DNA from 3 places in the Cryobacterium mannosilyticum genome. Region 1 is predicted to be linked to each of the others. Evidence: riboswitches for the same ligand, from Rfam matches in the RefSeq annotation. Region 1 holds a riboswitch; each other region holds the start of a gene.

Region 1 (9,674 bases):
TGTTCTGGCTCCCGTCGTACCTCTGCGTCACGATGTGCTTCGTCATCGTCGTCGGCCGGCGACGGAGCCACTCGTGGAGCAACATCTACGAGTTGGCGCTAACCCCCGCCATCGCCTTCTCCGCCGCGGCCGAAACACTCGGACTGAAGGTCAAGGCGTTCAACGTCACACCCAAGGGGGTCGGCTTGCAGCGGCAGGTATTCCACTGGCGGATCGCGCTCCCCCACCTGGTTTTGCTGGTGCTCTCGGCAATCGGCCTGCTCAACGCTCTTGTCTTTTCTCCACAGCTCGCCGGCACCGCCGCTCTGTTCATCAATGTCTTCTGGTGCCTGTATTTCGTTGTCGGCCTGGCATTGTCGGTCGCCCTCTGTGTGGAGCGCCCCCGTCTGCGGTCGGCCGAGCGCACACGCATGGGGACGATGGTGACCGCCGAATTCCAGCGAATCGGGAGTCACCCGGGAGTCCTTGTCGATCTCAGTCTCACGGGTGCGCGGGTTACGATTCCCTGGTCCGATCGGCTGGAACCTGACGTATTCGCCTCGCAGACCGCCGCGGTCACCGCTCTGCGGCTACCTGACATCGGAGCCGTGCGCGGAACCGGAAGCTGGATAGCCACCACGCCTCAAGGAGTCAGCGTCGGCTTTCGGTTTGATCCGCTCACTCCGGAGCAGACCGTGGAATTGGTGCGTGTAATCACCGAGTCACCGAATTGGGTCCGAGGAGACGAGGAGGAGAAGGCACTCCTCGTAACCGCAGGTTGGCGGGCAGTGCGCGGAGCCTCCCGCACCCTCGCGCCCTGGCGACGGTCCCAGGTGCGGGTAGCCAGCGGCGCCCAGGCCATCTTGCACCCTGTTGCCTCGGTGGAGATCGAATCGGCCCTCCAACGGGCACGGAAGAGATCGACCGAACGTGCCGTCGGTGGTCTGACCGACGGTTCCCAGGGCGCCGTCGTCGTACAGGTCGCTGACCAGCCATCGCCCTCGGACCCCACAACGCTCACCGCAGTGGTCGAAGACATCGGTTTCGGCGGCTGTCGGCTCTCGATGCGCCACCGCCTGCAACCGGGATCGCTCGTCATTGTTGAGATCCCCGGAAGCCTGGCGATTCCTGAGGGGGCCGAGGTGCGCTGGGTCAAGCGTCGCGGTTTACGGTTTGAGGCCGGCCTGCAGTTCGACCGGTCGGCCCCAAACCACGACTGACCGTCCGCGTCGGCGTGCGCCCGGTCGACCGGGCGGAGACGATCAGTCGCCGAAGAACACGTTCGGCGATGCCGCCGGTGCGGGCTTCGAGAACAGGTAGCCCTGGCCGTACCGGCAGCCCATCTCGGTCAGGAGGTCTCGCTGACCGGTGGTCTCGATGCCTTCCGCGACGACGTCGAGGTTGAGGGAATCGGCCAGGCGAAGGATGCCCTCGACGATCGCCCGGTCGTGCTCGGAGCGTTCGAGGTCGCGGATGAAGGTGAGGTCGATCTTCAGCAGGTCCACGGTGAACGCCTTCAGGTGGGTGAAGGAGGAATAGCCGGTGCCGAAGTCGTCGATGGCCAGCCGCACCCCGAGGGAGCGCAGTTCCTGGAAGGTGCGGGCGGCGGAGTCGATCGCATCGAGCACGGCGCTCTCGGTCAGTTCCAGCCAGAGCTGGTCCGGCGGGAGTCCGCTCTCCGCGAGAGCCCGTTTCACGACGGCCCCGAAGTCGTTCTGCACGAACTGCCGCGGTGACACGTTCACACTGACGGCCATGCGCCCGTCGAGGGAGGCGGCGGCCTGGCAGGCCTGGCCGAGCACCGTGGTGCCGATCCCCATGATCAGGCCGACCTCCTCGGCGATCGCGATGAACTCCCCTGGCGAGACCAGGCCCCGGTCTGGTCGCCGCCACCGGGCGAGCGCCTCGGTGGCCACGACGGTGCGCTGCTGCAGGTCGACGATCGGCTGGTACCAGGTCTCGATCTCGCCCAGCTCCACGGCGTCACGCAGCGCCAGTTCGGTATCGAGACGGCGCTCGATCCTCCCGCGCAGGTCGTCGTCGAAAACCTCGTAGCGTGCCCTTCCGCGGCCCTTCGCCAGGTACATGGCCTGGTCGGCGTTCCGGAGCAGCGACTCGGCGTCGTCGTGGCCGAGACCGAAGGCGATGCCGATGCTGGCGTCGACGGATGCGACCTGGTCGCCGACCAGAATCGGCTCGGCGATGGCCTTTTGCAGCGCCTCGGCGATCTTGTGCACGTCCCTGTTGTTGCCGACATCCGGGCAGATCACGACGAACTCGTCGCCGCCGATGCGGGAGACCGTGTCGGTTGAGCGCGCGTTCATCCGCAGCCGAATGCCGACCTCGGTCAGCACGGCGTCACCGGCGTGATGGCCGAGGCTGTCATTGACGAACTTGAACCGGTCGAGGTCGATGAAGAGCACAGCGACGCCCTGTCCATGACCTGACGCCTGCAGGAGGGCCTGGTTGAGCCGGTCGAGAAGCAGCAGGCGGTTGGGCAGATTGGTCAGGGGATCGTGGAAGGCAAGGTGTTCCACGCGCGCCTCGGCCAGCCGGCGGGCGGTGATGTCCTCCAGTTGGTAGAGGAGCCCCCCGGCCGACTCGCCCTCGTTGATCTCGGCGATGCTGACCTTGACCCACGTTTCCTCCTCCTCGTCGCCGCGCCGCATCCGCCGGTCCATCCGCTGCCGGGTGGACGGCCCGTCGGCGAGGCTGAGTCGATCGCCGCCGCCGGCTCCGGCCGGCATGAAGATCTCGTCGATGTGCCCTTTGACCACGGATGTCGCTCGACCTGCGAGGTCGAAGAGCCGCTTGTTCGCCTCCAGCACCTCTCCGTCGAGGGAGACGATCGCCGTGCCGAGCGGCGAGGAGGCGAAGGCCGCCTCGAAGCGTGCTCGCGCTGCTGCGGCCGCTTCCTCGGCGTTGCGAAGATCGGTGATGTCGGTCACGGTGGCCAGGTGTCCGGTGACGGTCTCGGGGTCCAGGCCGTGGATCGGCGCGGTGCTGACCTGAACCCAGCGCACCTGGCCCTGCGGGGTGCGGAAGCGCAGGGTGGTTTCGTAGATTGTGCCGGCGGCGACGACAGCGCCCCACTCCGCGGACACCCGATCGCTGTCGTCGGGGTGCATCGCCTTCGCCCACCCGTCCCCCAGAGACTCGTGGAGGGTCAGACCGCTCAGGGCCAGCCACTGGTCGTTCGCGGTGAGGAGCCCTCCCTCGGAGTCCAGCTCTACGATGCCGACGGGGGCGATCTTGATGAAGGTGTGGAGCTTGTCGGCGACTTCGCCGAGTTCCCGGGTGCGGCAGCCAACAGCCTCCTCGAGGGTGTGGTTGACCTCGGCCAGGGCCTGCATGGCTTCGTTGCGTTGCCGGTCGAGTTCCCTGAGTCTCCGGGCCGCGATCCACATCAGCGCGACACCCAGCACCGTCATGCTCGAAATCAGGATGGCAACGCCGAACACCGTGTCGTACAGACCCTGGTGCTGACCCCACAGCCGCAACCAGCCGAGGAGGAAAGGGCCGAGAATGAGGAACGGCACGGCACGGCGCATCAGCTGCCCCGCGCTGCCCTGATCGCGAAGCAATCCCACCAGGCCCACCGTGGGCTGCTGGAGCAGCACGGCCACCGACAGGATGGCGATGCTCAACGCCGTGTGCAGTGCGATGCTCGTGAACCCGGCCACGGTGTAGAGGGACGACACGCCATAGGCATAGCCCAGGAGGGCAATCAGGCTGATCAGCAGGGAGGCATGCGCGAAGACCTGCACCAGGGTGGTGCGGGCCTGTCGCACGGCGATCACGGCCGTGCCGAGGAGGATCAGCCCCACCGCGGAGAGCGGCGCCATCCGCGGGTCCTGGCCGGCCAGGTCGATCCCCGGCACCCACCCGGCGATGCCGAACGTGGACCCGAGCGCGTACCCGACCAGGGTCGCAAGTGCGAGGGCGACCGTGACGGCGGCCAGGCTCACGGCCGCCCACCGATGCGCGAGCCCGACGGAAAGTGACAAAACGATCAGGGCGACGGCGGTGATCGGCTTCATCGGCGCGAGATGCGGCAGCACGGTCGTCAACGCGGCGGTGCCGGTGTACCAGCCGATCAGGACGATGAGTCCGACAGCCCCGACGAAGGCCGCGCCGATCCGACTTGCCAAACCCATGGTGCTCCCAGCTCGCGATGGGCGAGAATGCCGCCACCAGTAGAAGAATACGGGGTTCCGGCATCCTCGCCGTCCCTCGCCACGGATTCCTCTGTCGTGGCGGTCTCGGGAGGCGTAGGATCACCTCTATATGCGATAGTCACCGCCCACCGATCCGAGGAAAGCCCGGTCGGGGGACGAGGAGTTCCAGTCCGCCACTGCGTTCGTCGCCACCGCGGCCGGCACTCCCACTCGGAAGCAGGCGCCAGCGGTCGGCCGAGACGGCGTGGGTCCGCGGCTGGGGCCCCACGGCGCTCTTCCTGTTCGGCCCGTTCCTTCATCGATGAGAAGGGATTCTCACATGTTCAAGGAAGTACACACGGTATTGCCCGCGGCAGATCTCAAGCGCGCGCAGTCCTTCTATCACGACGCTCTCGACCTCGACCCTGCCGAGGTTCATCAGGGCGTTCTCGTCTACCGCCTGGATTCCGGCCAGGCCTTTGAAATCTATGAGACGAGCAATGCCGGAACCGCCAAGAACACCCAGATGGGTTGGGTGACCGACGATCTCGACAGTGAGATGACGAGGTTGCGGGCCCGCGGAGTGGTCTTCGAGGACTACGACATTCCCGGCATGAAGACCGTCAACGGGGTCGCGACTACGGACGAGATGAAGTCCGCCTGGTTCCGCGACACCGAGGGCAACTTCATCTGCGTCTCCGAGATGCTCTGACGTCAACCGGCCCGACCGGCCGCCTGGATGGCGCTTCGGCACCATCCAGGCGCGGACGGCAAGGCAATGTCAGAGTGCGCGCAACGGGAGGTACACGGAGTTGCCCAAGCGGGTGAATTCGGCCGATTTCTCGGCCATACCCGACTCGATGGCTGCCGCGCTGGTGAGGCCGTTCTCTTCGGCGTAAGCACGAACATCCGCTGAAATGCGCATTGAGCAGAATTTCGGCCCACACATGGAGCAGAAGTGCGCCGTCTTCGCCGGCTCGGCGGGGAGCGTTTCGTCGTGGAAGCTGCGGGCGGTGTCCGGGTCGAGTGACAACGCGAACTGGTCATTCCACCGGAATTCGAACCGGGCCAGGCTGAGCGCGTCGTCACGTTGCTGTGCCCTCGGATGCTGCTTGGCCAGATCTGCGGCATGGGCGGCGATCTTGTAGGTGATCACTCCGGTCTTGACATCGTCGCGGTTCGGCAAACCGAGATGTTCCTTGGGCGTCACGTAACAGAGCATGGCGGTGCCGGCCTGGGCGATGATGGCCGCGCCGATCGCGGAGGTGATGTGGTCGTAGGCCGGGGCGATGTCGGTGGCGAGCGGACCCAGCGTGTAAAAGGGAGCCTCTTCGCAGAGTTCCTCCTCGAGCCGGACGTTCTCGACGATCTTGTGCATCGGCACATGACCGGGGCCTTCGATCATCACCTGCACGCCGTAGGACTTGGCGACCTTCGTCAGCTCGCCCAGGGTGCGCAGTTCGGCGAACTGTGCCTCGTCGTTCGCGTCGGCGATGGACCCGGGCCGAAGTCCGTCACCGAGCGAGAAGGTCACGTCATAGCGGCGCAGGATCTCACAGAGCTCGACGAAGTGCGTATAGAGGAAGCTTTCCTTGTGGTGGGCGAGGCACCAGGCCGCCATGATGGACCCGCCGCGGGACACGATCCCGGTGACGCGCTTGGCCGTGAGCGGCACATACCGGAGCAGAACCCCGGCGTGCACGGTCATGTAGTCGACGCCCTGTTCGCACTGCTCGATCACCGTGTCGCGGTAGAGCTCCCAGGTGAGCGCCGTCGGGTCGCCGTTGACCTTCTCCAGTGCCTGGTAAATCGGCACCGTGCCGACGGGAATGGGCGAGTTGCGGAGGACCCATTCCCGGGTGAGGTGGATGTCCTTGCCGGTGGACAGGTCCATCAGAGTGTCCGCTCCCCACCGGGCGGCCCACACCATCTTCTCCACCTCTTCCCCGACCGACGACGTGACCGCGGAGTTGCCGATGTTGGCGTTGATCTTGACCGCAAATGCCTTGCCGATGATCATCGGCTCGCTCTCCGGGTGCCGGTGGTTCGCCGGGATGACGGCGCGGCCGCGAGCGACCTCATCTCGCACAAGTTCGACCGGTAGGCCTTCCCTGGCTGCCTCGTATGCCATTTCCGGAGTGACGAGTCCGGCTCGCGCCCAGACGAGCTGGGTGGCCGCCCCGTCGATGGGCGCCGGCCGGATCCAGCGGTCCCTGGTCTTCGCCAGACCCGCGTCCAGGTCGATTTCCGCGCTCTCGTCGGTGTACGGGCCCGACGTGTCGTAGAGATCGAAGTGCTCTCCGTTGCTCAGGTTCACCCGGCGAACCGGGGTGGCCATTCCCGGGAATCCGGGAACTGATTCGTGCCTCTTCGTGCTGCCCCAGACGGCTCCTGTGGTGACAGTGGACATGGCTATAGCGTCGTTCGTGCTCATTCGGCAGATCTCCCTACGCCGGCATTACCCGGACAGGTTCAACGGTCGACGGCCCCGGCCGTCCTCTCAGCTCGCTGGTGCGAGCTCCCGTGGTGATGTGTTGACTCCACCACCCTATCCGCGAATCGGACGCCGGCGAACTGTCCGGCTACGCCCCGGCCCAGACGTTGGCGATGATGTCGTGGGTGTAACCGTCGGGGCCCGAGTTGACGTAGTGGGTCGCCAGCCAGATCCCGTCCCGGACGAAGTGCGACTCACCGGAGGTGCCGGCATCCCCGCTGGTCTCGGTGACGCAGCGCAGCCCGCCGAGCTCCTCGTAACAGGTCATCCCGGCGGCGGCGAGGCGCGCCTTCACGGCCGCGCTCTGCTCCGCGGTGACCCAGACCAGGTTCGTGGTGAGCCCGCTGTCGGAGCCGCCCTTCGGGTTTCCCCAGACGCAGGTGAGCTTGTCGGCCGTGTCGATGACCGTGCTGAGTTCGGCATCCGCTGTGCCGTGCCGCACTTCGGAGTCCGCCGCTTCGGTCCAGGCCGGGTTGAGCACCGCCGTGCCGAATGCCGCCACCATCGCCGGGCTGTAGAGTTCGCCGCAGGTCGACGGATGCGGCCCGGCCGGGGTGGCCGCCGGGGCAGGCGCCGCGGCCAGGGCCACCGGCGCCGGGGTCTTGCTCGGTTGGGGGCGGGCGCCCGCGGCAGCGTCACCGGGCAGGCCGGCGCCGCCGCGCCAGACGATGAGCAGCACGACGAGGGTCACGACCAGCGCCGAGCCGATAGCGCCGAGCAGGAACCAGAGCCGGCGCCGGGCGCGCGGTGGAGCGGACGGAGCTGGTGCGGTCATTGGCGAACCCCCTGGCAGATTGGGGCCAGCCTATCGGGCACGGTGGTCTCGACAGGCTCGATCACCGGGCGGGTCCGATGATCGGCCATTGGGCTCGTCGAAATCACCGGGGCTCAACGACGGATGGCCCCCTGCCGAAGCAGGGGGCCATCCGTCGTACCTAGCGAATGCTAGTTGTAGGTGCCGGGCGTGAAGTCGTCCGACGAGAAGCTGTCGAAGTCGACGAAGCTCAGGTCACCCTCGTTGAACGTCGCATCATCGGTGAAGATGCGGTTCGGGTAACGCTCAGCCTTGGCTTCATCCGTTGCCTCGACAGTGACGTCGCGGTAGCGGGGAAGACCGGTGCCGGCCGGGATCAGCTTTCCGATGATCACGTTCTCCTTGAGGCCCATCAGCGGATCGCTCTTGCCTTCCATGGCCGCCTGGGTCAGAACCCGGGTGGTTTCCTGGAAGGAAGCGGCCGACAGCCACGACTCGGTGGCCAGCGAAGCCTTGGTGATACCCATGACTTCCTGACGAGCCGAAGCCGTCTTCTTGCCCTCGGTGAGCGCGGTGCGGTTCAGCTCGTTGTACTTGAGCCGGTCGACCAGCTCGCCGGGGAGCAGGCCGGTGTCGCCGTGCTCGACGACGGTGACCTTGCGAAGCATCTGGCGAACGATGACCTCGATGTGCTTGTCGTGAATCGGCACACCCTGCGAACGGTAGACATCCTGCACGCCACCGACGATGTGCTTCTGCACAGCGCGAACACCCTTGACGCGAAGAACTTCCTTCGGGTCGACGGCGCCGATGATGATCTGCGTGCCGAGCTCGACGTGCTGGCCATCCTCGACAAGGAGGGTGGAGCGCTTGAGCACCGGGTAGGCGATCGGCTCGTCGCCGTTGTCGGGGGTCAGGATGACCTTCCGGCTGCGGTCGGTGTCCTCGATCGTGATGCGGCCCGCGGTGTCGACGATGGGCGACGCACCCTTAGGGGTACGAGCCTCGAAGAGCTCCTGGACGCGCGGCAGACCCTGGGTGATGTCGTCGGCGGATGCCGAACCACCGGTGTGGAAGGTACGCATGGTCAGCTGCGTGCCGGGCTCACCGATCGACTGCGCGGCGATGATGCCGACGGCCTCTCCGATGTCCACGAGCAGGCCGGTCGCGAGCGAACGGCCGTAGCAGACCGCACACACACCGACGGCGGACTCACAGGTGAGCACCGAGCGAACCTTGATGGTCTCGACGCCGGCCTCGACCAGCTTCTCGATGAGCACATCGCCCACGTCGTCACCGGCCTCCGCGACAACCTCGCCCTTGGCGTTGACCGCGGGTGCGGCCAGGCTGCGGGCGTAGACCGCGTTCTCCACGTTGGGGTGGCGAACGAGTTCTCCGAGCGGGTTGATCTCGGCGATCGGCAGCTCGAGGCCCTTGGTCGTCCCGCAGTCGTCTTCGCGGATGATGACATCCTGCGAGACGTCCACGAGACGACGGGTGAGGTAACCCGAGTCGGCGGTACGGAGAGCGGTGTCGGCCAGACCCTTGCGAGCACCGTGAGTAGCAATGAAGTACTCGGCGACGGACAGGCCTTCGCGGTAGCTCGAGATGATCGGGCGAGGGATGATCTCACCCTTCGGGTTGTTCACCAGGCCTCGCATGCCGGCGATGTTTCGCACCTGCAGCCAGTTACCACGAGCACCGGACGTGACCATGCGGTTGATGGTGTTGTCCTTGGGGAAGTTCTCCTGCATGGCCTTGGCAACGTCTTCCGTTGCCTTCGTCCAGATCTGGATGAGCTCCTGGCGACGCTCGAGGTCGGTCGTGAGACCCTTCTCGAACTGCGACTGCACCTTGGCGGCCTGCTTCTCGTAGCCGGCAACGATCTGCGGCTTGTTCGGCGGGGTCAGGATGTCACTGAGCGCCACGGTCACACCGGAGCGGGTTGCCCAGTAGAAACCGGCATCCTTCACGCGGTCGAGCGTTGCGGCCACTTCCACCTTGGGGTACCGCTCGGCGAGGTCGTTGACGATCGCCGAGAGGGTGCCCTTGTCGGCGACCTTCTCGAAGTACGCGTAGTCGACCGGCATGGCCTCGTTGAAGATGGCGCGTCCGAGGGACGTGGTCACCAGCACGGTGCCGACGGCCTGACCGCCCACCAGTTCGACGCCTTCAGGCTGCGTGCCCTCTTCGAAGTACTTGTCGGTCAGGCGGATGCGCACCTTGGCGTTCAGGTCGAGCGACTTCTGGTCGAAAGCGAGGATCGCTTCCGCGACAGAGGAGAACGCGC
Region 2 (9,674 bases), on a different contig from region 1:
GTACTTCGGCGAGGCACCCTCCAACCAGAAGGCCTGCGACTTCATGTCCAACCCTGACCAGTGCTCGCTCTTCCACGCCGGCGACGCCGACTACGCGTCGAAGATCTGGTATTGGACCACCCCGATCGCCACCTGCGTCGACGGCCGCACCGACGTGAAGTGCACCGACTACGCCGCCTGGACCACCGCCTGGCAGGAGATCAAGGGCTGACGCGCGGGCCATCCACCCTCCGTTTGAGCCGCGTCCGGCGAGAGAAAGACACCATGACCGTTGACACTCCGACCCGGCCCGCCGGCCGGCCGATCGTTCCCGCCCCGCGGGACACGGTCGCCCGGCGGGGCTCGGTCTTCCTGAGCAGGCATCCGAGGCTGCGCCTGTCGCTGCTGCTGTCGGCGCCGATGTTCTGGCTGGGCCTGGTCTACATCGCGGCCCTGGCTGCCCTGTTGATCACCGCGCTCTGGACGGTCGACACCTTCACCGGCACAATCTCGCAGACCTGGACTCTCGACAACATCGTCGCGGTGCTCACCGGGTCGCTCTACCAAACGGTCACCCTCCGTACGCTCGGGGTGGCCCTGATGGTGACCCTCGTCGACATCCTGATCGCCCTGCCGATCGCGTTCTACATGGCCAAGGTGGCCAGCGCCCGACTGCAACGGGTGCTCGTGATCGCGGTGCTGATGCCGCTCTGGGCGAGCTATCTCGTCAAGGCCTACGCCTGGCGCTCCGTGCTCTCCCGGGACGGGATCTTCGAATGGCTGGCGGCGCCGTTCGGCGGTCACACCCCGGGCTACGGCCTGCCCGCGACCATCATCACGCTGTCCTACCTGTGGCTGCCGTACGTGATCCTCCCCATCTACGCGGGGCTCGAGCGGGTGCCGGACTCGCTGCTGGAGGCATCCGGAGACCTGGGCGGCAAGACCTGGTCGACGCTGCGCCTCGTGGTGCTGCCGATGATCTGGCCGGCCATCATCGCCGGCTCGATCTTCAGCTTCAGCTTGTCGCTCGGCGACTACATCACGGTGAACATCGTCGGCGGGGCCAACCAGATGCTCGGAAACCTCGTCTACACGAACGTCGGCGCGGCCAACAACCTGCCGCTCGCCGCGGCCATCGCGTTGATCCCGATCGTGATCATCTTCGCCTACCTCGCCGCGGTACGCCGCACCGGTGCGCTGGAAAACCTGTAGGGGCCATCATGAGACTGAGCCGCCCAGCCCGGGGCCTTCTGGCCGCGATCACGATCGTCGTGCTCGCGGCAATCTACCTGCCGCTTGTCGTGGTGCTCGTCAACTCGTTCAGCACGAGCACGAGCCTGACCTGGCCGCCGCCCGGCTTCACCCTGGAGTGGTGGGTGAAGGCCTTCGGCAACGCGGGCGCGCTCGATGCGGTGCTGACCAGCGTGCAGGTCGCGCTCGCCGCCACCGTGATCTCCCTGGTGCTCGGCACGCTGGCCTCCCTGGCCCTGCAGCGCTTCGAGTTCTTCGGGCGGGAGGCGGTGAGCCTGCTGGTGATCCTGCCGATCGCGCTGCCCGGCATCATCACCGGCATCGCGCTCAACAACGCGTTCCGCACGATCCTCGGCGTGCAACTCTCCATCGTCACCGTGATCGTCGCCCACGCCACGTTCTGCATCGTCACGGTGTTCAACAACGTGATCGCGCGCCTCCGCCGGCTCGGCACGAGCTACGAGGATGCGTCCGCCGATCTGGGCGCGGGGGTATGGACGACCTTCCGGCTGATCACGTTCCCCCAGCTGCGATCCGCGCTGTTCGCGGGTGGGCTGCTGGCGTTCGCCCTGTCCTTCGACGAGATCATCGTCACGACCTTCACGGCAGGGTCGTCGGTGAAGACCCTGCCGCTCTGGATCCTCGACAACCTGTTCCGGCCGAACCAGGCCCCCGTGGTCAACGTGATCGCCGTCGTGCTCGTGCTGGTGTCGATCGTGCCGATCTACATCGCCCAGCGCATCGCCGGGGCTGAGAAGATCGCCCGGTAGGGCACCCGTCCGGTCGAGACCCCGAGTCTCGGCACTAGACCCGCGCGTCCCGCCCGGTCAGGGCGAGCAGCCGCGACTGCAGCGGGGCATCCTCGGCGATCGGCACAGGGGAGGCGAAGAGGCCGCTGGCCTCCAGCGTGTCCCGCTGCGGCTCGAAGACCGTCCAGACGGCCTCGACGAGCGACCCGTCGAGCGTGTCGTCTGCGGTCGTCGCCCGGGCGAGGTCCCAGGTGTGGATGGCGACCTCGGAGACCTGCTCTCGCAGGTAGTCGAGTGCGGTCACGGTGTCATAGGACAGGGTCACAGGGGCGTCCAGCGGCGTCGCCCGCCACGCGGCGGTCGCTGCCTCCGAGTAGGTGCGCCATTCGGCGGCCAGGTCCGCACCCAGCGGAGCCAGCGCGCGGCGGGCCTCGAGCGGGGAGAGCCCGCTGAGCAGGGGCGGGATCCACTGTTGCTCGAGCACCACATGGCGCACGAGGTCCCGCACGGTCCAGTCGGCGTCGGGCGTGGCCTGGTCCCACTCGGTGATCCGGTCCATCCGGGCGGTGAACTCGTCGTGGGCCAATTTCTGCAGCGCAATCCAATCGTGCGTCATGGGTGCTCCTTTCGTTGTCGAGTGCAACCGAGTTCGGCCCGCCCGCATTCCGGGAGACGACATCGGATGCCGGGAATCGGGTGGCGCGCGAAGGCCGCCGAGTGGGTTAGGGTCGCTCCATGAGCAGGCAGGACGGAAGCGACCGCACGGTCTCGGCGGCATCCGTCGACGACAGCACCGCGACCCTGCTGCACGTCGACCTCGACGCGTTCTTCGCCTCCGTGGAACTGCTCGACCACCCCGAACTCGTCGACAAGCCCGTGATCGTGGGGCACCGCTCCGGCCGGTCCGTCGTCACCGCGGCGAACTACGTGGCCCGGCGCTACGGGGTCAACTCGGCCATGCCGATGGCACTCGCGTTGCGCCGCTGCCCGGCCGCGATCGTGCTCGAGCCCCAGATGAGCCGGTACAAGCATTTCTCGGACCAGGTGATGGGCATCTTCGGCGACATCACGCCGCTGGTCGAACAGCTCGGCATCGACGAGGCGTTCCTCGACGTTGCGGGCGCCCGACGGCTGCACGGTTCGCCGGCCGTGATCGGGGCCCTGATCCGGCGCACCGTGGAGGCCGAGACCGGGCTCACCTGCTCCGTCGGCGCCGCGTCGACCAAGTTCGTGGCCAAGATGGCGTCGGGGCGCGCCAAACCCAACGGGCTGCTCGTGATCCCGGCGGAGGAGACCCTCGCCTTCCTGCATCCGCTGCCCGTCGGTGCCCTCTGGGGGGTCGGCCAGACGACCGAGGCCTCGCTGCTGCGGCTCGGCCTGCGTCAGATCGGCGATGTGGCCCGCACCCCGCTCGCGGTGCTGCAGAAGACCGTGGGGGAGGCGTCCGGACGCAAACTGCACGACCTGGCCTGGGGGCGGGACCCGCGTACGGTCACCACCGAGCGTGAGGAGAAGAGCGTCGGCCACGAGGTCACCTTCGAGCACGACGTCACGGATGTCGCCCGCCTGCGGAGCGAATTGCTGCGCCAGTCCGATGCGGTGGCGGCCCGGCTTCGCGGCGCAGGCCTCGTCGGCCGGTGCGTGGTGCTCAAACTGCGCTACGCGGACTTCAGCACGGTGACCCGGTCGCGCACGCTCGCGGAGGCCACCGACGTCGGCCGGCGGATCTATGAGGAGGCTGCGGCCAGCTTCGACACCCTCGCCGCCTCGGGCATCCGAGTGCGCCTGATCGGGGTGCGCGTCGAGCAACTGGGCGACGGTGACGGTCAGGGCCTCGGCCTGTGGGACCCGGACGACGACTGGCGGGGAGCCGAGCGGGCCGTTGACACGGTCACCGCCCGGTTCGGGCGGGGCGCGGTGCGTCCGGCCTCGTTGCTCAAACCCGACAAGGGGTAGCCTGAGGGCATGACTAGCCTGCCAGAGAAGCTCGCAGAAATTTCCCGTTCCGCCGGCGTGAAGACCGCCTACGGCGACCCCGTTCAGGTGGACGGCATCAGCCTGGTGCCCGTCGCCCTCGTCTACTACGGCTTCGGCGGCGGCGAAGGCGATTCCGCGGAGAGCGGCAAGGGCAGCGGTGGCGGCGGCGGCGGAATGTCCCTCCCGATCGGCGCCTACGTGAAGTCGGGCGGTTCGCTGCGTTTCGAGCCGAACGTGATCTCGTTGCTCGCCGTCGGCATCCCGTTCGTCTGGGTGGCCGGCAAGGCGATCTCCCGCGTCATCCGCGCGCTGAAGCGCTGACGCGCCAGGGCACTCGGGTCGTCGAGACCGACCGTTCAGTTGACGAAGACGTCGGGGACGCCGTCGCTGTCCTCGTCGAGCCGTTCCTTCGCTTCGACCAGTCGGTAGTGCCGGTTCCGTGCGCGCAGCACGACCGTGGCGAGGAGCGCGGCGAGCAGTGACCCGGTCAGGATGGCCACCTTGGCGTGGTCGTCCAGCACCGTGCCGTGACCGAATCCGAGTTCGCTGATCAGCAGCGAGACCGTGAATCCCACCCCGGCGAGCATCGCCACCCCGATCACGTCGACCCAGGCCAGGTCAGGGTCCAGGGTTCCCCTTGTGGTCCTGGTGACCAGCCAGGTGGCGAAGAGGATGCCCACCGGCTTCCCGACGACCAGGGCGACGACGATACCGATGGCAATCGGGTCGGTCAGGGTCTTCGTGAGTCCCTCGGCGCCGCCGATGCTCACCCCGGCGGAGAAGAACGCGAACACGGGCACGGCGAAACCCGCCGAGATAGGGCGGATGCGGTGCTCGAGTGTCTGGGCGAGGCCGGGACCGGCGTCAGGGCCGCCCCCCTTCCGGCTGCGCAGCACCGGCACGGCGAAGCCGAGCAGCACGCCGGCGACCGTGGCATGGATGCCGGAACCGTGCACGAGGGCCCAGACGAGCAGCCCGATCGGCAGCAGGATGAGCCAGCCCGCCCAGGTCTTCCTGCCGAAGAAGTTCGAGTGCCGGTGGGTGAGGTAGGCGAAGAGGGCCAGCGGCACGACGGCCAGGAGGAGCATCATCGGCTGGATGTCAGTGGAGTAGAAGAACGCGATGATCCCGATGGCGAGCAGGTCGTCGACCACGGCGAGCGTGAGCAGGAAGATGCGCAGTGCGCTTGGCAGGTGGGAGCCGATCACGGCGAGGACGGCGACGGCGAAGGCGATGTCGGTGGCGGTGGGCACGGCCCAGCCGCGGAGCGCTTCCGGTCCGCCGCCGATGTTGATGGCCACGAAGAACAGGGCCGGGGTGATGACACCGCCGATCGCGGCCGCCACGGGGACGACGGCGCGGCTGAAGGTGCGCAGGTCGCCGGCGACGAACTCGCGCTTCAGCTCGAGACCGGCGATGAAGAAGAAGATGGCCAGAAGGCCGTCGGCCGCCCACGTGCCGAGGCTGAGCTTCAGGTGCCACGGCTCGAAACCGACCTCGAAGTCGCGCAGCGAGAAGTAGAAGCCGGCGGCCGGGGTATTGGCAAGAATGAGGGCGACAACGGTCGCCGCCAGGAGCAGGGCGCCGCCCACGGTCTCCTTGCGCAGGATCTGCGCGACGTGGAGGTGCTCCAGGTAGCTGCTCCGGCGGAAGATCTGCGCCCTGGTCTCTTCGGCGGGGGCGGACGGAGATGGTGGGTTCACGGGAGATCCTCTGGATTTCGGCTCGGCTCTAGGGCGTCGACCAGGCTTCCCGACTCACCGCTTCCAGCGTACACGGGGTCGGTTCCGGAGCCAGGCCGGCAGGTGCCAGGGGCCGCTCACTGGAAGCCCGCGCAGGAGCCGGCGCCGGCGCAGGATGAAGCGGCGTAGCAGCACGATCAGCAATGCCGCGAGCAGCAGGGGGACGGCGACGCTCACCCTGGGACGACCGGACGGGTCGACCGACCGTATCCGGTCCGGGCGCGGATTCGAGTCATCGTCCGAGTCTACGCGGCGGTCTATACTCGACTACGAACACGGGAGTCCGGTCAACCGGGCTGAGAGGAAGCTTCGGAAAGCTTCGACCGTCGAACCTGATCTGGATCATGCCAGCGCAGGGAGGCAGATTATCTCGTACCCGTGCCCTGTTTTCTCTACGGAAAGGGCACGAACAGTGCACACTGAAACCATCATCGCCACCCGGTCGGTCTCACGGAAATGGCGGGTCGTCGACATCGTCATCGCCAGCGTCATCGGCGTGGCCAGCGGCTTGATCTTCGTGGTCTGGAACCAGGCCTACAACCCGCTCAGCGGGCTGCTCACCCCGCTCCTGCCCGGACTCCAGGCCCTCCTCGGAGGCGGCTGGCTGTTCGCCGGGGTGCTCGGCGGCCTGATCATCCGGAAGCCCGGGGCTGCCCTCTATACCGAGCTGCTCGCAGCCGTGGTCTCCACCCTCGTGGGCGGCACGGCCTGGGGTGCCACCATTCTCGTCTCCGGGGTGGTCCAGGGCCTTGGGGCCGAACTGGTGTTCGCGATCTTCCTCTACGCCAACTACCGCCTGTACGTTGCCCTGTTGGCCGGCGCCGGCGCCGGGCTCGCCCTGGCGGTCAACGACCTGCTGTTCTGGTACCCCGGTTCCGCGGCGCCGTTCATCACGATCTACACGCTCTCCTCCGTCCTCTCCGGCATCGTCGTGGCCGGTCTGTTGTCCTGGTTGGCCATGCGCGGCCTGGCCCGCACCGGGGCGCTGTCCCGGTTCGCCGCCGGCCGGGCGGTTCGTGCCTCGAACTAGGGCGCGGAAACGATGACCGCCGCGAATTCGCCGACCTCCCGGGGTGCGTCCGTCGACGCCCGGGGGTGGGGCTGGCGGCACGCCGGACGCACCGGCTGGGCCGTCTCCCGGCTCGACCTGCGAATCGAACCCGGCGAACGCGTGCTGCTGCTCGGCGCGTCCGGGGCGGGGAAGTCGACACTGCTGCACGCACTGGCCGGCGTACTCGGCGGCGACGATGAGGGCGAACAGCACGGCAGGCTGCTGGTCAACGGTGGCGAGCCGGCCGCGGCCCGAGGCCTGGCCGGGCTGCTGCTGCAGGACCCGGACTCGCAGGTCATCCTTGCCCGGGTCGGCGACGACGTCGCCTTCGGCTGCGAGAACCTCGGTGTGCCGCGCGAGGAAATCTGGCGGCGCGTGCAGGAGAGCCTCCACATGGTGGGACTGGAGGTGCCGCTGGACCACCCCACCTCGGCATTGTCCGGCGGCCAGAAACAACGCCTCGCCCTGGCCGGCGTGCTCGCGATGAGGCCGGGTTTGCTCCTGCTCGACGAACCCACGGCGAACCTCGACCCCGCAGGAGTGATCGAGGTGCGCGACGCCGTGGCTCGGATTCTCGAGCATTCGGCGGCGACCTTCATCGTGATCGAGCACCGGGTGGCCATCTGGCAGGAACTGGTGGACCGGGTGATCGTGCTCGACCAGACCGGGGGAGTGCTGGCCGACGGCCGACCGGATGACGTGCTGGCCAGCCAGGGCGAGCGGCTCTCGGCCGCCGGGGTCTGGGTGCCCGGACGCGGCCACGGGATGCCGATCCGGCGGGCCATCGTACGCGACGTGGCGGACGGCACCCTGCTCCGCGCGGAGTCCCTCGCCATCGCACGCACGAAGAGCGTCGTCGTCGCCCGGGACCTCGACCTCACCGTTCGGGCAGGGTCCGCCCTGGCTGTGACCGGGCCGAACGGGTCGGGGAAGTCGACCCTGGCGCTCACGCTCGCCGGGCTGTTGAAGCCGGCCGCTGGACGGTTGGAGGCGAGTGCCGGGTTCGCCGACGGGGCGGGCGCCGCTCCGATCGGATGGACCTCCCGGCAGCTTCTGACCAGGGTCGGCACGGTGTTCCAGGATCCCGAGCACCAATTCGTCGCCGGCACCGTGCGGGCCGAGCTCGCGGTCGGCCCCCGGGCCCTCGGCCGGAGCGGGCCGGCCGTCGACAGCCGGGTCGACACCCTGCTGCAGCGGCTCAGGCTCGACCACCTCGCGGAGGCGAATCCGTTCACCCTGTCCGGCGGGGAGAAACGACGCCTGTCGGTCGGCACAGTGCTGGCTACCCAGCCGCGCCTGCTCGTCCTCGACGAACCGACGTTCGGCCAGGACTTCCGCACCTGGCGTGAAGTGGTGGCGCTGCTGCTCGAGCTCATCGACGACGGAACAGGGGTGCTGGCGGTCTCCCACGACAGCGACTTCGTCGCGGCCGTTGCCGACCGGGAGTACCGCCTGACCGACCGCGTCGCCAACCGCCAGCCGGCGGCCCCGAGATGAGCGTGCTCAGGGTCCCCGAAGGGACGCAGGCGATCTTCCGGGTCAATCCGGTGGCCAAGCTGGCGGCGGCGCTCCTCCTGGCCGGCGTGCTCATGCTCACCATCGACTGGGTGTCCGCCCTCGTCGCGCTCGGCTGTGAGGCCGTCCTGTTCTTCTGGGCCGGACTGAGCGCACGGATGTTCCTGCTCCGCACCCTGCCGGTCTGGCTGGCCGCGCCGACGGCCGGACTGACCACCCTCCTCTACGGGCAGGCTGCCGGTCAGGTGTACTGGGCATTCGGGCTCGTCCACGTGACACAGGGGTCAACCGACCTGGCTGTGGCCACGACCCTGCGGATCCTGGCGATCGGCCTCCCGTCGGTCGTGCTGTTCGTCACGGTCGACCCGACCGACCTCGCCGACGGCCTCGCCCAGGTCGTGCGCCTGCCGTCCCGGTTCGTGCTCGGAGGCCTGGCCGGCCTCAGGCTGGTCGGCCTGTTCATCGAGGACTGGCGTGCCCTCGAACTGGCCAGGCGGGCCAGGGGAATCGGCGACGGCGGCGCCATCCGCCGGCTGGCCGGCCAGGCGTTCGCGCTGCTGGTGTTGTCCATCCGGCGCGGGAGCAAACTGGCGACGGCGATGGAGGCCAGGGGCTTCGGCGCCCCGGTCCGTCGCACCTGGGCCAGGCCGTCCAGGTTCGGCGGGCGCGAGTATGCCCTGGTCGGCATCGGCCTGCTCGTGGCGTTGCTGGCCGTCGTCGTCTCGGTGGCGACGGGAAACTGGAACTTTGTCCTCGCCTGAGCCGGACGGGCGCATGTCGGCGCTGCTCGCACCGATCCTCGCCGCCCTGGCCGGCGCCGGGCCCACCCCCGTCGTCCTCATCGACGGGCCGAGCGGGGCCGGCAAGAGCACCCTGGCCGACCGGCTCGCCGCCGCCTGGCCGGGGGAAGAGCCGGTTCTGGTGCGGCTCGACGATATCTACCCCGGCTGGCAGGGACTCGACGCCGCCGTTGAACATCTGACCCGGCAGGTGCTCACCCCGCGAGCGGACGGACTGCCCGCGGCCTGGCAGCGCTACGACTGGGCCAACGCCCGCGCCGCCGAATGGCATCCGGTTGATCCGGCGCGTCCGCTCATCGTGGAGGGATGCGGCGCCCTCGCCGCCGCGCACCTCCCGTTCAGCGAGATCCGGGTCTGGCTCGCCGCCGACGACGGCGTCCGCAAGAAGCGCGCCCTGGCGAGGGACGGGGACATGTTCCGGTCGCACTGGGACGAGTGGCAGCACGAGTGGGAGGCCTACCTGGGCCGGGACGACCCGGAACACGGCGCCACGATCCGGCTCAGCGGGACGACGGAGATTCCCTGCCCGCCGGCGCCTGAAATCGGCCGCCTAAAACCGGCCGTCCCGGACTAGGTTGGAGACATGGCCAGCCCCGAAACCCACAACGTC
Region 3 (9,674 bases), on a different contig from region 1:
GCTCGAGATGTTCGCCTACGTGCTGCCCGAGAACGCCGAGGCCGAACACGACCGCCTCGTGGCCCTGCAGGAGGACATGCTCCAGTCGCTCGGGCTGAGCTACCGCGTGATCGACGTCGCCGCCGGCGATCTCGGGTCGAGCGCGGCGCGCAAGTTCGACATCGAGGCGTGGGTGCCCACCCAGAACGCCTACCGTGAACTCACCAGCACGAGCAACTGCACCACCTACCAGGCGAGGCGCCTGGACATCCGTTACCGCACCGAGTCCGGCAAGACCGCGCCCGTGGCCACCCTCAACGGAACGCTGGCGACCACCCGCTGGATCGTCGCGATGCTGGAGACCCACCAGCAGGCTGACGGTTCGGTGCTCGTCCCGGAGGCCCTGCGGCCCTGGCTGGGCGGACTCACCGTGATCGAGCCCACGCCGTGAGCCTCGACGCGCTGACCGTGACCGGGCAGGGCACGACGGATGCGCCCTGGCTGGTGGCCCTCGACATCGACGGCACGACCATGCACGAGGACGGCACGATCAGCGAGCGCGTGCTCGACCAGGTGCGGCGCCTCGACGCGGCCGGCCATGAGGTCATGCTCGCCACCGGGCGGTCGGCCGCGACCACCCTGCCGGTGCTCGACCGCCTCGAGATCGCCCCGCGCTTCGTCGTCTGCTCCAACGGCGCGATCACCCTGCACCGCGACCCCGACTCGCCCACCGGGTACCGGCGCGAGTGGGTCGAGACCTTCGACCCGACCGAGGTTCTCCTCTCGATCAAGTCGCACCTGACCACCGCCCGCTACGCCGTCGAGGACGAGCACGGCTACTACCGCTACACCGAGCCGTTCCCGGACGCGACCATCGGACTCGACAGCGAGCACGTCGACTTCGACGACCTCCTGCGCCATGCAGCCACCAGGGTCGTGGTGATCTCACCCGACCACGACATGGACGATTTCCTCCGCGTCGTCGACCGGATGGGCCTCAACCGGGTGAGCTACGCGATCGGGTGGACCGCGTGGCTGGACATCGCCCCCGACGGCGTCAACAAGGCCACCGCGATGGAACGGGTGCGTGCCGAGATCGGCATTCCCCGCCACCGGGTGATGGCCGTCGGCGACGGGCGCAACGACATCGAGCTGCTGCAGTGGGCGGCCGTCCACGGCCGGGGGGTGGCGATGGGGCAGGCGCCGGACGAGGTCATCGCTGCGGCCGGCGAGACCACCGGGGCCGTTCAGGACGACGGCCTCGCGTTCGTGTTGAGCAGCCTGTAGCCTCACCCAGCCTGCTGTCAGCATCCGCTGGCATTCTGGACGATGGCTCATCGGCTAGAATCGGTCGGTATTCGCCTATTGCGATCGCGTGCCGTCTGCGCAGTTGCGCGGCGAACAGGGAGGGCTGTCCGAGCGGCCGATGGAGCCAGTCTTGAAAACTGGTGGACAGAGATGTCTCGTGGGTTCGAATCCCACGCCCTCCGCACCTGGATGCTGCACGCCGGCACACGACGAAGGGATCTGAGTGAGCGACCAATTACGGCCCCGCTCGACACGGTCGCGCACTCTCGCGACCTTCGCCCGGCATGGCCGGTTGAAGCGGTCGAACCCGGTCGTGACCGTGGTGAAATTCCTCGCCGCGGCGATGGCCGTTTTGCTCGTCAGCGGGGTGTCCGTCGCCTCCCTCGCCACCTACGACGTCGCCGCGAGCGTGCAGCCGAGCGTGCACCTGGCCAATGAGACCAAAGGCCCCGTTCCTCAGATCGGGGCCATCCCTGGCGGGGTGAACCTGCTCGTGGTCGGCAGCGACAGCCGCAAGGGCCAGGACGCCAGGTTCGGCGAAGAAGATTCGACCGGTGACCTCAACGACGTCACGATGCTGCTGCACATCTCCGCCGATCACAGCAACGCCTCGGTGATCAGTTTCCCGCGCGACATGTTCGTGCCCATCCCGGAATGCCCCGACCCGACGGGCGGCACCTTCAACTCGATGAGCCGGCAGAAGATCAACACCACGCTCACCTACGGCGGGCTGGCCTGCACCGTGCTCACGGTGGAGAAGCTGACCGGCCTGGATATCCCGTTCGCCGCCGAGGTGCAGTTCAGCGGGGTGATGGCCATGTCGACCGCCGTCGGCGGCGTGCCGGTCTGCGTGGCAGAGGAGATCCAGGACGACTACACCCAGACTTACCTCACCCCCGGCATGCACACGCTCGAGGGTGTCGCCGCCCTGCAGTTCCTGCGCACCCGGCACGGCGTCGGAGACGGCAGCGACCTGACCCGGATCAACAACCAGCAGGTGTTCATGTCGGCGCTCGTGCGCACGATCAAGAGCGCCGACACCCTCTCCGACCCGCTCAAGGTGTACTCCCTGGCCAAGGCCGTGACGGCGAACATGTCGCTGTCGGCCAGCCTGAACAACGTGTCGACGCTCGCCTCGATCGCCGTGGCACTCAAGGACATCCCGTTGGACCAGGTCGTGTTCGTGCAGGTCCCGACCGGGAGCACGGAGGGCGGGGTGCTGCCGTTGCAGCCGGACTTCGAAGACCTGTTCACGGCCGTCGCCGCCGACCAGCCGCTCAAGCTCGGCGGTACGACGGGCGCCGGTGCAACCCTGGACCCGTCCGCGACAGCCGCTCCGACCGAGCCGGCACCGGCCGAGCCGACTGACCCGAACGCCACACCCGACCCCGCCGCGACGACACCCGGCGTCACCGTGCTCCCGGAGTCGGCGACCGGGCAGACGGCCGGGGAACTGACCTGTTCCGTCGGCCGCACCCTCGAGAACCAGTAGCAATCCGGGCATCCGGGCCGGTGTTCAATCGGATCCCGCTTGTGAGGTTATGATTGCTGAGGTGTGTTTGCATTGCAGGCACCAAGGAGACGTCGCATAGTACGGCTTAGTGCACCACCCTGCTAAGGTGGAGTACCCTTCACGGGGTACCGTGGGTTCAAATCCCACCGTCTCCGCACTTTCGGCCCCTGGTCACCGCGTTCATCGCGGTTTCCCGGGGCCTTTTTCGCCCGTCGGGCTCCTCGGAGGAATCGTGCGCATCGGAATTGTCGCCAACGACACCAGGGGCGGGGTCGAACCGTACGCGGCATTGGCACTTCGACTGAAGGCGCGCGGGCACGAGCCGAGGCTGATCGCCCCCGCGGACTTCTCCCCGCTGGTCGAGGGCAGCGGCATCCCCTTCGCCGGGCTGTCCGGGAATTCGCGCGAGGACATCCGGCGTGCACAGGGCGCCACCGAGCGGGGGTCCGGCGCAAGCATGCGGATGGTTGCCGCGGAAATGGGCGCCCGACTGCATATCTGGACGCGGGAAACCCTGGAGGCTGCGCAGGGGGTGGACGCCCTCACCGGCGGTGTCGGTGGAATGGTCGTCGGTCTCGGTGTTGCCGACAAGCTGCGGGTGCCGTTCATCCCCGCGCACTTGCAGCCCATCGATGCGCCCGCCACCGCTTACCCGGGTGTGCTGACACCCCGGGTGCGACCGAATGTCCTCGGCCATCGCCTCACCTCGTTCGCCCTCTGGGCGCCGTTCGCGAAGGCGATGGCGGATGCCCGGCGCGAGGTTCTGGGGCTGTCCGGCCGGTCGACCGCCACAGCGGGTCAGCCGGCGCTCTACGCGATCAGCCCTCGGGTGCTCAGGGTTCCCGGCGCCCGCAACCACACGACGGGGTACTGGTTTCCCACCGAAGACCCCACCTGGCAGCCATCGCCCGAGCTGGAGGAGTTCCTCGCGCGCGGTCCCGCCGTGAGCATCGGGTTCGGGAGCATCAGCGGCACTGACCCGGCGAAGCGGACGGCAATCGTGCTCGAGGCTGTCCGCGCAGCGGGAGTGCGAGCCGTGCTGCTCTCCGGCTGGGGCGGACTGACCGACCTCGAACTGACCGACCTCGGACTGACCGACCTCGACGGGGGCGGTCGCGTGCTCGTCCAGGAGTCGGTGCCACACGAGTGGCTGTTCCCGCGGATGGCAGCCGTCGTGCACCACGGAGGGGCCGGCACCACAGCGGCCGGCCTGCGTGCCGGAGTGCCCGGCATCGTGGTGCCGTTCACCGTCGACCAGCCCTTCTGGGGAAGCCGCGTGGTTAACCTCGGCGTCGGCCTGTCATCCTTTTCGCAGCGCCGGCTCACCTCGGCGCGTCTCGCGGACGCCCTGGGCAGGGTCCTGGCCGACAGGTCGATGCAGCAGCGGGCCGGTGAACTCGCCGCGGGCATCCGCAGCGAGGACGGGATCGCCACCGCCATCGACGCCTACGAGAATGCGCTCGGCGGATCGCGCGTCTGACGGATGCCGGAAGGCGCAGCAGAGGCCGACGCCGGCGTGAGCGGTGACCCGGTCGGCACCGACCGACAACCACGCTGCGCGCTCCAACAAACGGGGCGGCATCAGTGCTGGATACGGTCAGGGTACTAACGGACTCACAGTGGAGGACCCATGGATACCTACGACGCACTTCTTGAGACGATCACCCCGACGTCGACGCCGACGAGGGAGATCCTGGACCCGGCAACGGGAGCGGTGGTCGGCCTGGTCGCCGTGCACACCGTCGACGACCTCGACCGCGCCGTCGCCGCGGCCGTCGCCGCCCAGCCGGCCTGGGCCGCACGGGGCCACGCGGAGCGCATCGCGACCCTGAACCGGGTGGCGGACGCCATCGACGCCGCCGCGGAGCCGCTCGCGGAGCTGCTCTCCCGGGAGCAGGGCAAGCCGCTCAACGGTCCGAACGCCCGGTTCGAGGTCGGCGCCTGCTCGGCCTGGCTGCGCGCCACCGCCGCGACGCCGCTGGAGGCCGAGGTTATCGTCGACGACGGCCAGACCCACGCCGAACTGCACTACCGTCCGATCGGCGTTGTGGGTGCCATCGGCCCGTGGAACTGGCCGATGATGATCGCAGTCTGGCAGATCGCCCCAGCCCTGCGGATGGGCAACGCGGTCGTCGTCAAGCCGTCCGAGTACACGCCGCTGAGCGTTCTCGCGCTCGTCGCGGTGATGAACCAGGAACTTCCGGCCGGTCTGCTGAGCGTCGTCTGCGGCGACCGCGAGGTCGGTGCGCGGCTTTCCAGCCACCCGGGAATCGGTAAGGTCATGTTCACCGGGTCGACCGCCACCGGCAAGGCGATCATCAAGAGCTCCGCCGACACGGTCAAACGCCTCACCCTCGAGCTGGGCGGCAACGACGCCGGCATCGTGCTCTCCGACGCCGACCCGAAGGCCATCGCGGAGGGCCTGTTCTGGGGTGCCTTCATCAACACCGGCCAGACCTGCGCGGCGCTGAAGCGCCTTTACGTGCACGACGACATCTACGACGCGGTCTGCACGGAGCTCACCGCGGTCGCCGCCGCCATGCCGATGGGCGTCGGACTGGACGAGAAGAACGTGCTCGGACCGCTGCAGAACAAGGCACAGTTCGACATCGTGTCCCGCCTCGTCGACGCCGCGAAGGATTCCGGAGCGCGCGTCCTCCTCGGTGGCAACCCGAGCCTGGACCAGCCGGGCTACTTCTACCCGACCACGCTCATCGCCGACATCGACAATGCCAACCCGCTCGTCATGGAGGAGCAGTTCGGCCCGGCGCTGCCGATCATCCGCTTCACCGACCTCGACGACGTGATCGCGCAGGCCAACGGTGTCGACGTCGGACTCGGCGGCTCGGTCTGGTCGCCCGACCTGGCGAAGGCGCGCGAAGTGGCGGCCCGCCTCGAGGCCGGCACCGTCTGGATCAACGGGCACGGCGGCGTGCACCCGATGATCCCGTTCGGCGGGGCCAAGCAGTCCGGCTACGGGCTCGAATTCGGCGTGGAGGGCCTCAAGGCGCTCGGCGTGCCCCAGGTGATCAACGGCTGAGCGGCACCGCGCCGGAACCGCCGCCCCTCGGCCTGAGCCGGATGGGCGGCGGTTCCCGTGTCAGCTGGCGGGTTCGGTCAGGTCGACGACGTGGGACTTGACGTGGGATTTCAACGACTCGATCCCCTTGAGCGCGGCGACCTTCGTCTTGTAGCTGTCGGAGGTGGCGATGACCTCGCCGTTGTTGGCCTTGAGCCTGAACTGGTAGCCGCCGGACCTGTCGACGTACACTTCGTATTTGCCGCTCATGACACGCTCTCTTCTTCGCCACGGAACATCATCGTCGACCGTTTGGCCGGTGACCTCAGACTACGCTCCGGTCGTCATCGATGACCTGTGTGCGAAGCTCACCGAGGGCGGTGAACCAGGCCGGGCGGGCGGCTCGAGGCTGAGACGCGGAATGTATGCGCTTGCACTCGGAGTCACGTGGCCCGGTGCAGGCCACCATCAAGCCGCTGATCGGGATCGAGGAGTTCGGCGGGGGCCTGGTCTCCTGAGGCGGCTAGGCTCGGAGGCGTGACACGGGGTGCCGTCGAGAGTCGATGGCTGAGATCAGACCCGTAGAACCTGATCTAGCCAGTACTAGCGAAGGGATGTCGCGAGTGAACTCTCGCTTGTCGAACCAGCACGCCCAGTCAGCCGCCGAACTTCTCCGCCGCCTGCGGGAAGGCGTGCCGCTCGTGCAGTGCCTGACCAACGCGGTGGTGGCCAACTTCACCGCCAACTCCCTGCTCGCCCTCGGCGCCGCCCCGGCGATGGTCGACCTCCCCACCGAGGCCGGACCCTTCGCCCGGCTGGCGTCCGCGGTGCTGATCAACCTCGGCACTCCCCAGCACGACCAGCGGGTCGCCATGGTCGAGGCCGTCACCGTCGCCAATGCGGCCGGAACCCCCTGGGTGCTCGACCCGGTCGCGATCGGCGCGCTCCCGGTGCGCACCCACCTCGCCCGAGACCTGCTCGGCCTCCGGCCCACGGTCATCCGCGGCAACCCGTCCGAGATCATCGCGCTCGCCGGGGCCGGCCACGGCGGACGAGGCGTCGATTCGACCGACTCCGCCGAGGACGCGCTCGAGGCCGCGCGCAACCTCGCCATCGACTTCGGGTCCATCGTGGCCATTTCCGGCGGAACCGACATCGTCACCGACGGGGTCAGGGACGTGCGCGTCGACAATGGCACCGAGCTGCTCACCCGGATCACCGGCGGGGGCTGCGCCCTCGGCGCGGTGATCGCCGCCTTCGCCGCCCAGGACCAGGACCGGCTCGCCACGACCGTGGCAGCCTGCGCGGTCTACACCCTCGCGGCCGAGCAGGCCGCGCGGGAATCCGCCGGTCCGGGCAGCTTCGCCGTCGCCTTCCTCGACAGGCTGGCCGGGCTGACCCCCGACGACGTGCTGGCCGGCGTGGTCATCGGATGAGCCTGCCCGCCCACCTGACCCGGCCGGCCCACGCGACACCGCAGAGGTCGGCCCACACGACACCGCCAAGGCCGCGCACCCTCGACCTGTCCACCTACCTCGTCACCGACCGGCGGCTCTCCGGACGGCTCGGGGTGCTCGGAGTGGTCTCCGCCGCGGTCGCCGGCGGTGTCTCCGTCGTTCAACTCCGTGACAAGACCGCGGACACCCGGGACTTCTACGACCTCGTGGTCGCCGCCGCCCGGATCACCGCCGGTCGCTGCCTGCTGCTCGTCGACGACAGGGTTGACGTCTTCCTGGCGGCGCGGCACGCCGGCGCAGAGGTGGACGGCGTTCACGTCGGCCAGGCCGACCTTCCGGCCGCCACGGTGCGCGCCCTGATCGGGCCGGACGCCGTGCTCGGACTCACCGCGAACACGCCCGTGCACCTGCGTGCCGCTCACGCCCTGCCGGCGGGCTTCGTCGACTACCTCGGGGTCGGGGTGATCCACCCGACCGCGACCAAGCCCGACCACCCCGAGGCGCTCGGCGTGGCCGGGTTCGGCAAGATCGCGCGGTCGACCAGGCTTCCCTGCGTCGCGATCGGCGGCATCCGTCTCACCGACACGGCCGGCCTCCGCGCCGCGGGCGCCTCCGGGCTGGCCGTCGTCTCGGCGATCTGCGCGGCCGACGACCCGGGCGAAGCCACCCGCGCGTTCGCTGACGCGTGGGCCGGGGCCGCGGCATGAGCGGTATCCCCCGCGTGCTGAGCATCGCCGGCACCGACCCGACCGGGGGCGCGGGCATCCAGGCCGACCTCAAGGCGATCGCGGCCAACGGCGGCTACGGGATGGCCGTGATCACCTCCCTGGTCGCGCAGAACACGCAGGGCGTGCGGTCGATCCACCTGCCGCCGACCTCGTTCCTGCGCGAACAGCTCGACGCCGTGAGCGACGACGTCACCATCGACGCCGTGAAGATCGGGATGCTCGCCACCGATGACGTGGTCGCCGAGGTCGCGGCCTGGCTGCGCCGCATCCGCCCGCCGATCGTCGTGCTCGACCCGGTCATGGTCGCCACCAGCGGCGACCGGCTGCTCGACGAACGCGCCGAGGCCGCCGTGCGCGACCTCCTCGCCGAGGTCGACATCGTCACGCCCAACCTGCCCGAGCTCGCCGTGCTCGCCGCGTGCCCGGTCGCGCTGACCTGGCCCGAGGCGATACGCCAGGCCAGGGCGGTCTCCGCCCGGCACGACGTGATCGTGCTCGCCAAGGGCGGCCACCTCGGCGGCCAGGGCTCGCCGGATGCCCTGGTCGACGCCGCCGCCGGGCTCTCCGGCGGGCACGACCTTGTCGAGTTCGTCCAGGAACGGGTGCCGACGACGAACACCCACGGCACCGGCTGCTCGCTCTCGAGCGCCCTCGCCACCCGCCAGGCCCGGCTGGGCGACTGGGTGGCCGCCCTCGCCTCGGCGAAGGAGTGGCTGACCGACAGCTTGCGGCATGCCGACGAACTCGACGTGGGGCACGGCAACGGGCCGATCCACCACTTCGCGGCGCTCTGGAGCGCCGGGGACGCGGCTGCGGCGGCATCTGTCGCCGCGTCATCCGTCGCCACAGTATCTTTCGCCGAGGTATCCGTCGCCGATGCTGTTACGCCGGTCGCCGCTCTGGGAGCCGACATGGCTGCCCATACCGAGGAGTGGTGGGCGGGCATCGACCACCTGCGCACCGAGATCGACGATCTGGCGTTCATCAGAGGGCTGGCCGACGGCAGTCTCGCGGACGACGCCTTCTCGGCCTACATTGCCCAGGACGCCCTCTACCTGCGCGACTACTCCCGGGCCCTGGCCCGGGCCAGCCAGCTCGCGCCGACCGTGGCCGAACAGGCGTTCTGGGCCTCGAGCGCGCACGGCTGCCTGGTCGAGGAACTCGAGCTGCACCGCACCTGGCTCGACGGCCGGGCCACGGATGCCGCGCCGTCGGCGGTGACGACGGCCTACCTGAACCATCTGCTCGCGGCGGCGCAGGGCGGTTCCTACCCGGTGCTCGTCGCCGCACTGCTGCCCTGCTTCTGGATCTACCAGGACGTCGGGGAACGGCTGGCGGCGGCGAACCACGCGGAGCATCCGTACCGGACCTGGTTGGACTGTTACGCGCAGCCGGACTTCCAGGCGGTGACCCTGGGGGCGATCGCCATCGTCGAGCGGGCCGCCCAGGGAGCCACCGCCCCGGAGCGGGCGGAGATGCGGCGCTCATTCCACGCCTCGGCCGAGCACGAACTCGCCTTCTTCGACCAGACGACCTGAGACGCGCGCCGGCGCGCGCCCCCCGGATGCCCGCCCCCGGATGCCCGCCCCCCGGATGACCGCCCGGGGACTCTGTTCACCATCCGGCCATTCGGGGGACACCGGGACTCTCTACAGTGCGGGGGTGGCAAC

Evidence for each region. A riboswitch is a leader RNA that binds a small molecule or an ion and turns the genes downstream of it on or off. The one in region 1 is predicted to bind thiamine pyrophosphate.
Region 2: it holds a riboswitch for thiamine pyrophosphate, as region 1 does, so the genes downstream of both, E3O32_RS03605 (ECF transporter S component) here and thiC (phosphomethylpyrimidine synthase ThiC) in region 1, are expected to answer to the same signal.
Region 3: it holds a riboswitch for thiamine pyrophosphate, as region 1 does, so the genes downstream of both, thiM (hydroxyethylthiazole kinase) here and thiC (phosphomethylpyrimidine synthase ThiC) in region 1, are expected to answer to the same signal.

What each region holds. Positions count from the first base shown of each region.
Region 1 covers NZ_SOFM01000021.1:85,032-94,705, forward strand. Annotated here, with positions in the region: gene E3O32_RS07860 (glycosyltransferase family 2 protein) at 1-1,199, shown strand, start outside; gene E3O32_RS07865 (putative bifunctional diguanylate cyclase/phosphodiesterase) at 1,242-4,136, opposite strand; gene E3O32_RS07870 (VOC family protein) at 4,477-4,848, shown strand; gene thiC (phosphomethylpyrimidine synthase ThiC) at 4,918-6,546, opposite strand; TPP riboswitch at 6,564-6,671, opposite strand; gene E3O32_RS07880 (hypothetical protein) at 6,719-7,405, opposite strand; gene E3O32_RS07885 (DNA-directed RNA polymerase subunit beta') at 7,576-9,674, opposite strand, start outside.
Region 2 covers NZ_SOFM01000009.1:77,968-87,641, forward strand. Annotated here, with positions in the region: gene E3O32_RS03570 (ABC transporter substrate-binding protein) at 1-211, shown strand, start outside; gene E3O32_RS03575 (ABC transporter permease) at 265-1,191, shown strand; gene E3O32_RS03580 (ABC transporter permease) at 1,200-2,000, shown strand; gene E3O32_RS03585 (TIGR03086 family metal-binding protein) at 2,035-2,595, opposite strand; gene E3O32_RS03590 (DNA polymerase IV) at 2,715-3,935, shown strand; gene E3O32_RS03595 (hypothetical protein) at 3,945-4,277, shown strand; gene nhaA (Na+/H+ antiporter NhaA) at 4,313-5,659, opposite strand; TPP riboswitch at 5,964-6,074, shown strand; gene E3O32_RS03605 (ECF transporter S component) at 6,111-6,728, shown strand; gene E3O32_RS03610 (ABC transporter ATP-binding protein) at 6,741-8,246, shown strand; gene E3O32_RS03615 (energy-coupling factor transporter transmembrane component T family protein) at 8,243-9,025, shown strand; gene E3O32_RS03620 (nucleoside/nucleotide kinase family protein) at 9,012-9,638, shown strand; gene E3O32_RS03625 (hypothetical protein) at 9,648-9,674, shown strand, end outside.
Region 3 covers NZ_SOFM01000016.1:207,891-217,564, forward strand. Annotated here, with positions in the region: gene serS (serine--tRNA ligase) at 1-430, shown strand, start outside; gene E3O32_RS06865 (HAD family hydrolase) at 427-1,266, shown strand; tRNA gene E3O32_RS06870 (tRNA-Ser) at 1,385-1,469, shown strand; gene E3O32_RS06875 (LCP family protein) at 1,601-2,779, shown strand; tRNA gene E3O32_RS06880 (tRNA-Ser) at 2,865-2,955, shown strand; gene E3O32_RS06885 (glycosyltransferase) at 3,033-4,280, shown strand; gene E3O32_RS06890 (aldehyde dehydrogenase family protein) at 4,431-5,840, shown strand; gene E3O32_RS06895 (YegP family protein) at 5,901-6,089, opposite strand; TPP riboswitch at 6,353-6,451, shown strand; gene thiM (hydroxyethylthiazole kinase) at 6,443-7,255, shown strand; gene thiE (thiamine phosphate synthase) at 7,252-7,983, shown strand; gene E3O32_RS06910 (bifunctional hydroxymethylpyrimidine kinase/phosphomethylpyrimidine kinase) at 7,980-9,542, shown strand.